DNA from 4 places in the Streptomyces sp. NPDC047974 genome. Region 2 is predicted to be linked to each of the others. Evidence: riboswitches for the same ligand, from Rfam matches in the RefSeq annotation. Region 2 holds a riboswitch; each other region holds the start of a gene.

What was found. A riboswitch is a leader RNA that binds a small molecule or an ion and turns the genes downstream of it on or off. The one in region 2 is predicted to bind cyclic di-AMP.
Positions count from the first base shown of each region.
Region 1: linked by a shared signal. The riboswitch ahead of AB0E19_RS31145 (M23 family metallopeptidase) and the one ahead of AB0E19_RS05430 (LysM peptidoglycan-binding domain-containing M23 family metallopeptidase) in region 2 are both predicted to bind cyclic di-AMP.
Region 3: linked by a shared signal. The riboswitch ahead of AB0E19_RS24920 (M23 family metallopeptidase) and the one ahead of AB0E19_RS05430 (LysM peptidoglycan-binding domain-containing M23 family metallopeptidase) in region 2 are both predicted to bind cyclic di-AMP.
Region 4: linked by a shared signal. The riboswitch ahead of AB0E19_RS28150 (C40 family peptidase) and the one ahead of AB0E19_RS05430 (LysM peptidoglycan-binding domain-containing M23 family metallopeptidase) in region 2 are both predicted to bind cyclic di-AMP.

Region 1 covers NZ_JBEZNU010000029.1:52,835-56,189, forward strand. Annotated here, with positions in the region: gene AB0E19_RS31135 (pitrilysin family protein) at 1-61, shown strand, start outside; gene AB0E19_RS31140 (pitrilysin family protein) at 88-1,452, shown strand; cyclic di-AMP (ydaO/yuaA leader) riboswitch at 1,778-1,939, shown strand; gene AB0E19_RS31145 (M23 family metallopeptidase) at 1,947-2,717, shown strand; gene AB0E19_RS31150 (GntR family transcriptional regulator) at 2,935-3,355, shown strand, end outside.
Region 2 covers NZ_JBEZNU010000002.1:527,025-530,379, forward strand. Annotated here, with positions in the region: gene AB0E19_RS05425 (SGNH/GDSL hydrolase family protein) at 1-568, opposite strand, end outside; gene AB0E19_RS05430 (LysM peptidoglycan-binding domain-containing M23 family metallopeptidase) at 730-1,686, opposite strand; cyclic di-AMP (ydaO/yuaA leader) riboswitch at 1,691-1,846, opposite strand; gene AB0E19_RS05435 (tyrosine-protein phosphatase) at 2,241-3,062, shown strand; gene AB0E19_RS05440 (DUF6126 family protein) at 3,085-3,249, opposite strand; gene AB0E19_RS05445 (helix-turn-helix domain-containing protein) at 3,269-3,355, opposite strand, start outside.
Region 3 covers NZ_JBEZNU010000018.1:141,757-145,111, reverse strand. Annotated here, with positions in the region: gene AB0E19_RS24925 (aldo/keto reductase) at 1-582, opposite strand, end outside; gene AB0E19_RS24920 (M23 family metallopeptidase) at 664-1,875, opposite strand; cyclic di-AMP (ydaO/yuaA leader) riboswitch at 1,887-2,037, opposite strand; gene AB0E19_RS24915 (PP2C family protein-serine/threonine phosphatase) at 2,278-3,355, opposite strand, start outside.
Region 4 covers NZ_JBEZNU010000023.1:88,171-91,525, reverse strand. Annotated here, with positions in the region: gene AB0E19_RS28160 (ATP-dependent Clp protease proteolytic subunit) at 1-607, shown strand, start outside; gene AB0E19_RS28155 (hypothetical protein) at 615-920, shown strand; cyclic di-AMP (ydaO/yuaA leader) riboswitch at 1,235-1,441, shown strand; gene AB0E19_RS28150 (C40 family peptidase) at 1,445-1,921, shown strand; gene AB0E19_RS28145 (cytidine deaminase) at 2,054-2,497, shown strand; gene AB0E19_RS28140 (ATP-binding protein) at 2,522-2,959, opposite strand; gene AB0E19_RS28135 (8-amino-7-oxononanoate synthase) at 3,145-3,355, opposite strand, start outside.

The DNA of each region.
Region 1 (3,355 bases), on a different contig from region 2:
GTCCACCGACGACAGCGCCGACAGCGCCGACGGCGACGACGAGGAAGGAGCGGACCGGTGACCGACGCCGCCACGTCCCTGACGAGCATGGAGTTCCACCCGCAGCCGAAGGCCGGCACGGCCAGGCCGTGGGCCTTCCCGGCCCCCGAGCGCGGCGCGCTCGACAACGGCCTGACGGTGCTCCGCTGCCACCGCCCCGGCCAGCAGGTCGTGGCCGTCGAGATCTTCCTCGACGCGCCGCTGGACGCCGAGCCCGAGGGCCTCGACGGCGTCGCCACGATCATGGCGCGCGCCCTCTCCGAGGGGACCACCGAGCGGGCCGCCGAGGAGTTCGCGGCCGAGCTGGAGCGCTGCGGCGCCACGCTCGACGCCCACGCGGACCACCCCGGCGTCCGGGTCTCCCTGGAGGTCCCGGTCTCCCGGCTCCCCAAGGCGCTCGGGCTGGTCGCCGAGGCGCTGATCTCCCCGGCCTTCGACCCGGACGAGGTCAAGCGCCTGGTGGACAACCGGCTCGACGAGATCCCGCACGAGGCGGCCAACCCGAGCCGCCGTGCCGCGAAGCAGCTCTACAAGGAGCTCTTCCCGGCCGCGACCCGGATGTCCCGGCCCCGCCAGGGCACCGAGGAGACGGTGAAGGCCATCGACGCCGCCGCCGTCCGCGCCTTCTACGACGCGCACCTGCGGCCCGCCGCCGCCACCGCGGTCGTCGTCGGCGACCTCACCGGCGTCGACCTCGACAAGGTGCTCGCCGAGACCCTGGGCGGCTGGAGCGGCAAGCCGGCCGCGCCGCGCCCGATGGCGCCGATCACCGCCGACGACACCGGACGGGTCGTCATCGTCGACCGCCCCGGGGCGGTCCAGACCCAGCTGCTGATCGGCCGGATCGGCCCGGACCGCCACGACTCCGTGTGGGCCGCGCAGGTCCTCGGCGTCTACTGCCTCGGCGGCACCCTGACGTCCCGTCTGGACGCCGTCCTGCGCGAGGAGAAGGGGTACACGTACGGCGTGCGCGCCTTCGGGCAGGTGCTCCGCTCGGACGGCGAGGGGCACGGCGCCTCGATGCTCGCGATCAGCGGCTCGGTCGACACCCCCAACACCGGTCCGGCCCTCGGCGACCTGTGGCAGGTGCTCCGCACCCTGGCGGAGGGCGGTCTGACCGACGCCGAGCGGGACGTGGCGGTGCAGAACCTGGTGGGCGTGGCCCCGCTCAAGTACGAGACGGCCGCGTCGGTCGCCGCGACCCTCTCCGACCAGGTCGAGCAGCACCTCCCGGACGACTACCAGGCCCGGCTGTACGCGCGGCTCGCCGAGACCGGCACGGTCGAGGCCACGGCCGCCGTCGTCAGCGCCTTCCCGGTGGACCGGCTCGTCACGGTCCTGGTGGGCGACGCGTCGCAGATCGAGGAGCCCGTGCGGGCCCTCGGCATCGGCGAGGTGACGGTGGTGAGCTGATCCCGGGGTGAGCCGACCTCGTGGTGAGCCGACCTCGTGGGGAGCCGACCTCGTGGGGAGCCGACCTCGGGGTGAGCCGACCCATGGTGAGTTGACTCCGGGTGAGTAGGCCCACGGTGAGTTGACCGGTCGTCAACCCCGGGCGGAGGTCTCCGGTGCGTAGAAGCGCCGGAGACCTCCGCTTTGTCCGTTACGGCGTCAAAGATGATCGTATGCCCTGTGGCATGTCTTACAAATGAGCGTGTCTGTTTGGCGATCGACATCCGTCCGGCCTAGCGTCGATCCGTCTGTCCGACCCGACGCACGCGCCGCACCCGCGGCAACCGGACAGACATCGCCGAGTCCCCGTCAGGCGCGAGCCTGGGGAGCCGGGGACCCACGCAGTCCCTGGGGTGAATCGGACGCCTTCGCCACGCGGAGGGGTCCGTAGGAGACCTTCCTGCTCCGAACCCGTCAGCTAACCCGGTAGGCGAGAAGGAAGGAAAGGAACCGTCTTGGCGTTCACCCGTGCCACCGGGAAGCATCGTGGTGCGAGCCGACTGGCTCGCCGCAGCGCCGGCATCGCCGGCGTGGCCGCCCTCGCGACCACCGGCGTCGTCGGCACCCTGGCCTCCCCGGCGCTCGCCGCCGACACGGACGACCGTTCCCCCGAGGACACCGGCCTCACCCGGGTGATCGCCGACGAGTCCATCGCCGACCAGGTCAACGCGCAGGCCGCCGCCCAGGAGCGGGAGGCCACCGAGGCCGAGGCCCGGGCCAAGGCGCGCGCCGAGGCGAAGCGCAAGGCCGAGGCCCGCGCCCAGGAGATCCGCGAGGCCAAGGAGCGCGCCGCCCGTGAGGCCGAGCGCCGCCGGCTCGCCTCCTTCAACCTCCCGGTCGCCGGCTCGTACGTCTCCACCGGCTACAAGACCGGCGGCTCGCTCTGGTCCTCCGGCAGCCACTCCGGCGTCGACTTCCACGCCTCCTACGGCAGCTCGGTCGTCTCCGTCGGCTCCGGCACCGTCGTCGAGGCCGGCTGGGGCGGCGCGTACGGCAACAACATCGTGATCCGGATGAACGACGGCACGTACACCCAGTACGGCCACCTGTCGTCCATCGGCGTCTATGTCGGCCAGAGCGTCGAGCCCGGCCAGCAGATAGGCGTCTCCGGCTCGACCGGCAACTCCACCGGCCCGCACCTCCACTTCGAGGCCCGGACCACCGCCGAGTACGGCTCCGACATCAACCCCGTCGCGTACCTCCGCGCCCGCGGCGTCAGCCTCTGACGTCCCGCGCCCCCGCTGCACCGAAAGGCCCCGGCTCCCACGAGCCGGGGCCTTTTCGCGCCCCGGCGAGCGGGTGCGGTGCTCCGGATCCGGAGGGATTCCACCGCGAACCGGACGAATTCCGAGGGGGCATCGGAATTTCCCGCGCCCTGCAATAGAGTCGCGTGAACGGCGCTGCTCGAATTCGGTGCGCGCGGAGCGAATACGGAGGTCGGACATGCGGGTTCCCGCGCAATCGGTATGCACGGCGATCCGGGACGACATCGTCTCGGGGATCTTCGAGCGCGGCAGCCGGCTGACCGAGGAACAGCTCGCCCGCCGTTACGGCGTCTCCCGCGTCCCGGTCCGCGAGGCGCTGCGCACCCTGGAGTCCGAGGGCTTCGTCGTCAGCCGCCGGCACGCGGGCGCCCATGTCGCCGAGCCCACCGACCAGGAGGCCGCCGACCTCCTCGACGTCAGGGCGCTGCTCGAACCGCTCGGGGCGGCCCGGGCCGCCCAGCGGCGCACCGACGCCCACCTCAAGGTGCTGCGGGGCCTGGTCAGGCTGGGGCAGGAGCGGGCCCGCCGGGGGCAGGGCGAGGACCTGCGGGCGCTCGGCGGCTGGTTCCACGAGACGCTCGCCCAGGCCTCGGGCTCCC
Region 2 (3,355 bases):
GCCGGTCGTCGTCCCAGGCCCGCCGGTCCTGGACCGACTTCAGCGACCACAGGTCGAGGACCGGGCAGTCGTAGCGGTCGGCGATGGCGCGGACGTGGGCCGTGTACGTGGCGATCTTGCCGCGCAGGTGCTTGAGCACCGGTACGTCACGGGTGTCGAAGCCGGTGGTCACCATGACGGTGCCGACGGCGGAGGTGAGGTCCCGCACCGCCCGCTCGAACCGCTCGGCGACGTCGTCGGGGTCGGTGCCGGGGCGGATGATGTCGTTGCCGCCCGCGCAGAAGGTGACCAGGTCGGGGGCGAGCTCCTTGGCCCGGGGGACCTGCTCGGCCACGATCTGGTCGAGGAGGCGGCCGCGGACCGCGAGGTTCGCGTAGCGGAATTCCTGGTGGTCCGGCAGCTGGTCGGCGAGGAGCACCGCGAAGCGGTCCGCCCAGCCGACATAGGTCCCGTCCGGCCCCGGGTCTCCGACGCCCTCGGTGAAGCTGTCACCGATCGCCGCGTACGACCCGAATCCCCCGACCGCCCCGAACACGTTCTCTTCTGTTGCTCTCGAATCGTCTGCCACGACAGCACATCCTTCCTTTCCGGATGTGACCTACGCGACCGTAAGGAGGGGTTGACGGCGGGTGATATATGCCACCGATAAAGAATTTGCCAAGCCCGGAATAGGGCGAAGGCCCGGCACGCGGGTGCCGGGCCTTCGCCGTGTCCGTTGGTCCGGACGGGTCAGATGGAGACCCCGTGCTGGCGCAGGTAGGCCAGCGGGTCGATGTCCGCGCCGTAGCTCGGCGAGGTGCGGATCTCGAAGTGCAGGTGCGGGCCGGTCGAGTTGCCGGTGGAGCCGGAGAGACCGATCTGCTGGCCGCCGCTCACCGACTGGCCGGCGGAGACGGCCAGGGAGGAGAGGTGGGCGTACTGCGAGTAGTTGCCGTCGGCGTGCTGGATGACGACCTCGTTGCCGTAGGCGCCGCTCCAGCCGGCGGAGACGACCGTGCCGGCGCCGACGGCGCGGACGGTGGTGCCGGAGGAGGCGATGAAGTCGGCACCGGTGTGGTAGCCGGAGGACCACATGGAGCCGGAGGCGCGGTACGGCGTGGAGACGCCGCCGGAGACCGGGGCGACCCAGCCGGACGCGGCCGGGGCGGCGGCGGCCGGGGCCGCGGCGCGCTCGGCGGAGCGGGAGGCGCGGGTCTGCTCGGTGGCCTTCGCCGTGGCCTTCGGGGCGGCCTTGACGGCGGCCTTCGGGGCGGCCTTCGGCGCGGCGGCCGGGGCGGCGGGCTTCGGGGCGGCGGCCTTGGCGGGGTTCTTGGCGCCGAGGGTGAGCTTCATGCCCGGGAGGATCAGCGAGGGGTTCTCGCCGACGACCTGGCGGTTGTCGGCGTAGAGCCGCTTCCAGCCGCCGGCGACGTCGTGGTCGGCGGCGATCTTGGACAGGTAGTCGCCGGCGACGACGGAGTACGTGGTCGGGGCGGCGGCCTTGGCGGCCGGGGCGGCTTTGGCCTGGACCTGCGCGGCGGCGATCACGGTGCCGGAGACGGCGGCCGGGGCGGCCTGCTCGGCGGCGTGGGCGCCGGTGGCGCCGATCAGCGGCAGCGCGACGACGGCGCCACCGGTGCCGGCGGCGACGAGGCCACGGGTGATCAGGGTGGACTTCTGGCGGCGGTGCTTACCCTTCGCGGGCATGGCGAATTCCTCTCCGGCGCCTGCGAGGTGAGCTGTCGGGTTCGGACTGGAGATGTCCGGCCGCGTTTCTCACGCGGCTTCACCCCTAGCCGTCCTGCGTCGCGGGACCGGCGTACTTCCTTGGGTCCCCCGCTCCTGCCAGCGTGGACGGGTGTGAATTCCGGACGGTGGCAGGATTCGGCGGTCCGACCGGATTGACGGCGACGCTAGACGAGCCGGGTCGGCGCGAACAAGCCACGGAATTCGACGGGCATTCCGGGACGATCTTCGGGCCTGGAATTCCGGTCACCCTCCGTGGATGACGGTCCCTCGATTCCCTTTTCGGGGAGGGGGGTTGGACCGGGCGGTCGGCCACGATCCGTCACCTCTATGACCCTGCTCACGCGCCGAATTCCATCTCCCCCTCAACCGGGGCGCGTTACCCCAAGACCTTCCAATACGGACAGATCGCCCATTACCGTCCAGGGGGGTGCGCCGCGCCGCGCTCGACGGGATGATTGCGGGGGGAACCGATCTCGTACGGGCCCCGTGAACGCCTACCACCAGGAGCATCCGTGACGCAGCAGCTGCCGCAGGTCAAGACCCTCGAACCCGGCGAGCCCGAGCTCGCGGCGGTCCGCAACTTCCGGGACGTGGCCGGCCTGCCGACCACCGACGGACGCGCGGTCCGGCCCGGCACCCTCTTCCGCAGCGGTCACCTCGCCGACGCCACCGAGTCCGACGCGGCCTTCCTCTCCGGCCTCGGCCTGCACACGATCTTCGACTTCCGCAACGAGGCCGACGCCAAGGTGGAGGGTCCGGACGTGGAGCTCCCGGGCGTGCGGAACGTGAACATACCCCTGAGCGACCCGGCCGACGGCAAGGAGTTCTGGCGGATGGTCCGCGAGGGCGACCTCGACACGCTGCGGGACCTGCTCGGCGACGGAAAGGCGGCGGACCGGATGACCTCCGCGTACCGCCGGATGATCGTGGAGCGGACCGCCGAGCACAGCCGCATCCTGCACGCCCTCGCCGAGGAGGCCGTCCCGGCCCTGATGCACTGCGCGGCCGGCAAGGACCGCGCCGGGCTCTCGATCGCGATCACCCTGCTCGCCCTCGGCGTGGAGCGCGAGGCCATCGAGGCGGACTACGTGAAGTCCGGCGCCCCGCACCGCCGCTACAAGGTGCGCCGCAGCCCCACCGCCCGGGACGCGATGGCGCCCGAGGTGATGGAGCTGCTGAGCCCGCTCTTCGACGCGCGGGTGGAGTACCTGCGGGCGGCCTTCGAGGCCATCGACGCCACCTGGGGCTCCGTGGACGCCTACCTCGCGGACGGCCTGGAGCTGGCGCCGGAGACCCGCGAGCGGCTGCGCGAGCGGTTCCTCACGGAGGCGTGAGGCCGCGGGCCCTCCCGCCCGGTCACTGGTTCTGCCCGCCCAGCATGAAGAGCAGGTAGAGGAAGCCGGCGAAGAGGTGACCGGCGATCAGGTAGGCGAAGAGGCGGAGCACCAGCCCCTTGGGGAACTTCCCCTCGCCGCGCTCCTCACCGGTGACCGGGGCGGAATTCACTGACTTGTCGGACATGTCGACCAGCCTTTCGGGCTCAGCGGGAGTGCGGGGTGCCGCCGCCCAGGCACAGCTCGGCGGCGGGGCTCTGCAGGAGCGTGTGGACGAAGAGCACCTCGGCACC
Region 3 (3,355 bases), on a different contig from region 2:
CTCGTACTTCCCGCGGGCGACGAGGTTGTACTCGGGCTGGAGCGCCACGTACCGGGCGAGCCCCTCGGCCTCGGCGAAGTCGAGGGAGGCGCGCAGCCGCTCGGCGGAGATGTTGGAGGCGGCGACGGCCCGCACCTTGCCGTCCTTCACGAGCTGGTCGAGGGCGGTGACGATCTCCTCCACCGGCACGGACTCGTCGTCGAAGTGCGTGTAGTAGAGGTCGATGTAGTCGGTGCCGAGGCGGCGCAGGGACTCCTCCGCGCCGGCCTTGATGGTGGTGGCGGCCAGGCCCTTGAGGCGGGAGTGGTGGCCGACCTTGGTGGCGACGACGATGTCGGAGCGGTTGCCGCGGGCGGCCATCCAGCGGCCGATGATGGTCTCGGACTCCCCGCCCTCGTTGCCCTCGACCCACTCGGAGTAGACGTCGGCGGTGTCCAGGAAGTTGCCGCCCGCGGCGGCGTAGGCGTCGAGGACGGCGAAGGACCGCTCCTCGTCGGCGCTCCAGCCGAAGACGTTGCCGCCGAGGGCGAGCGGGAAGACGTGCAGGTCGGAGGTGCCCAGCGGGCGCAGGGGTGAGGACATGACGTACTCAACCCCCTGCGCCGCCGGGCCTATTCCGGTCGAGGAGCCTGAACCCCGGCCGGAACGCTCATGCGTCGGGGGTCAGACCGACAGGCCCTTGGAGCGCAGCCACTCCGCCGGGTCGATGCCCGAACCGTCGGGGGTGTGGACCTCCATGTGGAGGTGGGGACCCGTGACGTTGCCGGTGGCGCCGACGCGGCCGATGGTCTCGCCGGTGGTGACGGTCTGGCCGGCGGCCACGGTCATCGAGGAGAGGTGGCAGTACCAGACCTCGGTGCCGTCCTCCAGCTCCAGGACGATCCGGTAGCCGTACGAGCCGGACCAGCCGGCCGACTTGATGGTGCCGCCGTGCACCGCCTTGAGCGGGGTGCCGGTGGGGGCGGCGAAGTCGAGGCCGGTGTGGTAGCCGGATGACCACATCGAGCCGGACTGCATGTAGGTGGAGGTGAGGGTGTAGGAGGAGAGCGGCATGGAGTAGCTGGCGGCCAGCTGGGCGAGCCGCTCGGCCTCCGCCTTCTCGGCGGCGATGCGCTCGGCCTCGGCCTTCTCCGCGGCGAGCCGCTCCGCCTCCGCCTTGGCCTTCTCGGCGGCGATGCGGTCGGCCTCGGCCTTCGCGGCGGCCTCGGCCTGCGCCTGGGCGTCGGCGGCGGCCTTCTCCGCGGCGGCCTTCTCGGCGGCGAGCTTCTCGGCGTCGGCGGCGGCCTGCTGCTGCTGTTCGGCCTGCTGGAGGATGCGGGCGCGCAGGGCCTCGCCGGCGTCGGCGGTGGTGGCGGTGCGCTCCACGGCCTCGGTGCCGGCGGCGGTGTCGGCCGGGGCGGTGTACGTGACCGAGGTCAGCGGCTTCGCGGCGACGCCGCCGGCCGGGGCCGGCGCGGACTCGCGGACCGGGGCGGTCTTCTCCTCCTCGCCGCCGGGCAGGAGGTCGCCGACGCCGGGCAGGTCGTGGGCGTCCGGCAGGCCCAGGTCGGGCAGGTCGGGGAGGGAGATGGCGACGGGGGCCTTCTCCTGCGCGGTGGCGAGGCCGCCCGCGCCGACGGCGGCGATGACGCCGACGCCGAGGACGGTGGAGGAGCGGGCGAAGTTGGACCGCTGCTTCACGACCCGGTGCCGGCCGCCGGAGCGGCTCTCGGCGCGCAGGGAGCCCTCGGTCGGGTTCCACTCGCCGGGGGCGGGGGTGAAGGAGGCCGTCTCGTACGCGCCGGGCGCGAAGCCGTCCGGATCGTCCGCGCCGACGGCACCCGGGCCGCCGAAGGGGTCGAAGGGGGCTTCGGGTACGGGGGTGTTGGACGCCACGGAGGCGCGCTCCTTTCCTTCCTTCTCGCCTACCGGGTTAGCTGACGGGTTCGGAGCAGGAAGGTCTCCTACGGGCTCTTCGCACGGGGGAGGTGCGAGGGGCCCGATTCACCCCAAGGGTTGGTTCCCCGGTTCCCTTGCGGGATTCGGCACGTGCGCACGGAGCCGTCTCTTGCGACGGCTGGGACGACCGCGCTGCGTTATCGAACGTTAATAGACACCGCACTCCTATTCCAAGCCGTTCCCCTTGATCATTCATTGAATTGGCAGGGAATCGCCCGAGTTGAGCCGCCTTCAGCGAGCCTTCGCTCCACCCCGAGAATCTGACGTTATGTCAATTGTTATCGCTGTGAGACCTCGTGAGCACGGACCGTGACCGGGGTCGGACGTGCGGTACCCGCGTCAACGCGCCGGTCCCGGCGGCACCACCGGCATCGTCCGCCGCCGCTCCGGCGCACCCGCCGCCGGCCGGCTCACCGCGAGCAGCGCCATGTCGTCCGTCGAACGCCCGCCGGTGTGCCGCCGCACGTCGTCCACGAGCGCGTCCAGGAGCTCCCCGGGCCCCGGGAAGACCGCTCCCGCGAGCCGCGCCGCCGGATCGTAGAAGACCCCCCGCGCGTCCCGCGCCTCCGACAACCCGTCCGTGTGGAACAGCAGCGTCGTGCCCGGCGGGTACGGCCACTCGTCGGCCCGGTCCGGCCCCACCGCCAGCTCCCCCATCCCGAGCGGCAGCGCCGCCTCGGTCGGCTCCAGCGGCTCCAGCCGCCCGTCCCCGTACAGCAGCAGCGGCGGCGGATGCCCCCGGTTCACGATCCGTACGACCCCGCCCTCGCGCGGGATCTCGGCGAGCACCGCCGTGGTGAACCCCTCGAAGGCGTCGAGGCCCTCGCGCCGCGTCCCCTCCCGGGTCAGCGCCCGTTCGAGCCGCGCCGCCACCCCCTCCAGGGCCGCCTCCTGCTCGGCCGCCTCCCGGAAGGCGCCGATCACCACGGCCACCGCCTCCACCGCGTCCATCCCCTTGCCCCGCACGTCCCCGACCACGAGCCGCACCCCGTGCGGAGTGTCCTGCACGGCGAAGAGGTCGCCGCCGATGAACGCGTCCGCCTGCGCCGCCTCGTACCGCGCCGCGCACTGGAGCCCCGCGATCCGCTCCGCCGGCATCGGAAGCACCGCCCGCTGCGCCGCCTCGGCGATCACCCGCGCCGACGCCAGCCGCTCGCCGCTGCGCCGCACCACCAGGTTGATCAGCATCGCGAGGGCGGAGACGGTCACCACGGTGAGGGTCTCGGTGAGCGAGGGCACGTCGGAGAGCGTGTCGTTGTACGCGTGCAGCCCGACCGAGGCGAGGATCGCCGCGAGCCCGGTCACCAGGGTCGTGAGCCGGGAGAAGAACGGCGCGGCGACCAGCGGCGCGGCGGAGAAGAGCGGCGCCGCCGTGTACGAGGGCGGGGTGGACAGGTCGAAGGCCACCCCGCCGATG
Region 4 (3,355 bases), on a different contig from region 2:
GCCGGAGTTCTCGGAGCGGACCTCGTACGGCACCCGGACCCTCGATCCCTACGCGAAGCTCCTGGAGAACCGGATCGTCCTCCTCGGCACGACCGTCGACGACGTCGCCGCGAGCGACGTGATCGCCCAGCTCCTCCACCTGGACCACGCGGATCCGGGGCGGGACATCGCGCTCTACCTCAACTCCCCCGGCGGCTCGATCACCGCGACGACCGCGATCCACGACACCATGCGCAGCCTGGCGAGCGACGTGGAGACCACCTGCCTCGGCCAGGCCGGCTCCACGGCGGCGGTCCTGCTCGCCGCGGGCGCGCCCGGCAAGCGCATGATGCTGCCCGGCGCCCGGGTCACCCTGCGCCAGCCGATCCTCGACGAGCCGCTCGCCGGCCGGCTCTCCGACCTGGACCTCCAGGCGCGCGAACTGCTGCGGCTACGCGACGTGATGACCGGACTCCTCTCCGCGTACACCGGCCGGGAGGCGGCCGAGGTCGCCGCCGACACCGAGCGCCTGACCGTCCTCGACGCGCCGGCGGCGCTCGCGTACGGCCTGGTCGACTCGATCGTCGGCACGCGTCGGGCCGACTCCGGCACGCCGACGGCACGGTGAGACCGCGATGGTGCCGGAGCTTCCGCCGCTGCCCGCCCTGACGCGCGCCGAGGGGCAGTTGATCGACGCCTACCTCGAAGTCGTCGACCTTCTGGGGAAGATCAATCCATCCAGGGGATCGCATACCTATGGGGCCCTGCGGGCCGCGCAGGCCCTGGTCGGGCGGGCGGAGGCGCTGCGCGAGGCCCTGACGCTCATGCATATGCGGGGCGAGAGCGAGGTCCACTCCGAGACATTGGCCTGCGCGCTGCGGGTGTTGGACGGCGAGCGGCGGGCCGCCCGCGTCACCGTGCCCGGCACGCGGGCCAGTTGACATTCCGACGTGTCGTGTCGAGCCCCGGACGGCCGACACGGGACGCAGGATCCATCCCCCGTCCGGCGTAGTCGCGCGACCGACAGATGAAGTGTGCGAGTTGCGCAACAGGTGTACGCATTTGGCGGAATCAGGCATTCCGATGCTGGTACGGGGCTCGTCGGCCAAACCTACGACGATCACGAAACCCTCTTGTCCACCCGTATGGATCAGTCGTGAGGAGCCTCACATAACGTCGTTTCCGCTCGGTTTTCGACCGAACCGTGGGTCAAGATCCTCGACGACGACAAGCCCCCGCCATCCAGGCGGGGCGGTCCGGGCGGACGCCGAGTCCTGCCGCCGTCCCGGACGTCTGGTCGACAGGATTGGACCGGCAGGAGTGGAGGACCCGAGCAGTACGGGTCGATCGCGCCGTATCCCCGGCGCGGCCGTCCCTTGGGGTGAAGCCGCAGCCGCGGCCGGGCATCTTCGCCTGCCCGAACCCGACAGGTCATCCTTCACAGGCGGCTGACGAAGGGTTGCGCATGACTGCGCAGATGCATGTCCCGTCCCTGCTGTCCCGGGCCGGAGCCGTCTCGGCTCTCACCCTCGCCGCCGTCGGCGGCACGCTCCTCGCACCGGGAGCCGCACCCGAGGCCCAGGCGGCCACCTCCCACGCGACGCAGGCCCTGAACGTGGCGGCGTCCAAGAAGGGCGCGCCCTACCGGTACGGCTCGGCGGGCCCCACCCGCTTCGACTGCTCCGGGCTCACGCTCTACGCCTACAAGAAGGCGGGAAAGACGCTGCCGCGCACCGCGCAGCAGCAGTACAACAAGACCCGGCACATCTCCGCCGCCGGCCGACAGAAGGGGGACCTGGTCTTCTTCCACTCGGGCGGCAGGGTCTACCACGTGGGGATCTACGCCGGCAGCGGCAAGATCTGGCACTCGCCCAAGACCGGCTCCTGGGTGAAGCTCGACCGGATCTGGTCCTCGAAGGTCTACTACGGCCGCGTGCGCTGACCCACCGGGCGCCCGCGGTGGTGTCCCCGGGGTGCGGTGGCGCCGCCGCACCCCTCACCGCGGGCGCTCTTCCCGCGCACGCCTCCGGAAACCGGGACGCCCCTTCCGGGACCCGGCTCCTAGGATGCGGCCATGACACTCGATCAGGAACTCGTCGACGCCGCCGTGGCCCAGCTGGACCGCCGCTGGTCCCCCGAGGAGCCCGGCGGGGCCGCCGCCGTCCGTCTCGACGACGGGCGGATCCTGACGAGCGTCGGTTTCGACAACATCCACGCGAGCGTCACCCTGTGCCAGGAGACCGGCGCCTACTGCCAGGCGTACACCCTGGACCGCGCGGTGACCGCGTCCGTCTGCGTCTTCCGCGACCCGGAGGACGGCCGTTACGTCATCCTGCCGCCGTGCGGCGTCTGCCAGGAGCGCCTCGCGCTCTGGGGGCCCGACGTGGAGGTCGGCGTGCCCGACCCCGAGGACCCCACCCGCTGGATCGCCCGCAGGCTCGAAGAGGTCAACCCCTACTACTGGGCTCCCCACTTCGCCGGCGGCTCATGGCCCTCGACGCGGCAGCACGCCGAGTGAGCGGTCCGGCCCCGGCGAACCGGTTCAGCAGGCCGGAACGGCCGCCGCGGCCCAGGGCAGCGTGATCCACACCGTCTTGCCGCCCTCGGCGGTCGCCGTCACCGAGAGCCGTCCGCCGGCCTCGGCGGCGAGGACCCGGATGATCACCATGCCGCGGCCGTTGTCCTGCTGGACGGCGGCCGGGAGCCGGCGCGGGAAGCGCGGATGGCTGTCGGTGACGCCGATCCGCAGCACCTCCTCGCGGTCGAGGCGGAGCTCGACGGTGAAGGTGGGCGACTGCCCGAAGGTGTGCAGCACCGCGTTGGTCGCCAGCTCCGAGACCATCAGCCGGATCGAGTCCGCCGTGTCGCCGCCGTCGTCCAGACCCCAGCGGCCGAGCGCCTCCGCCACGAACCTCCGCGCCGTGGCGACCGCGCCGGGCTCGCTGGGCAGAGTGACGGATGCTTCCTGGTGATCTGCCATGGCGACGTCGTCCCTTTCCCGCCGGGGGCGTCGCCCCGGCTCGCGCTCCGCGTCAGCCTGCCACCGATCGGGCACCCGGGTGGGTCGTTCTCCCGAGATATGCCCCGTTCTGTCGCCCGAAGCGGTGAACTCCGGGCCTGTCGACGGCGCGTGGGCGGGATCGGGAGCCCGCTGTGTGCGGGTGGTCAGCGCGCCCCGGCCGGCGCGGTCCGCACGATCGTGGCGACCGCGCGCCCGATCTCCGCGTCCGTGAGGTCCGCGCGGGCCGTCAGCCGCAGCCGCGAGATGCCGTCCGGCACCGACGGGGGCCGGAAACAGCCCACGGACAGGCCCTGTTCGCGGCAGTCGGCCGCCCAGCGCAGGGCCTCCTCGGGCCCCGGCGCGTGCACCGAGACC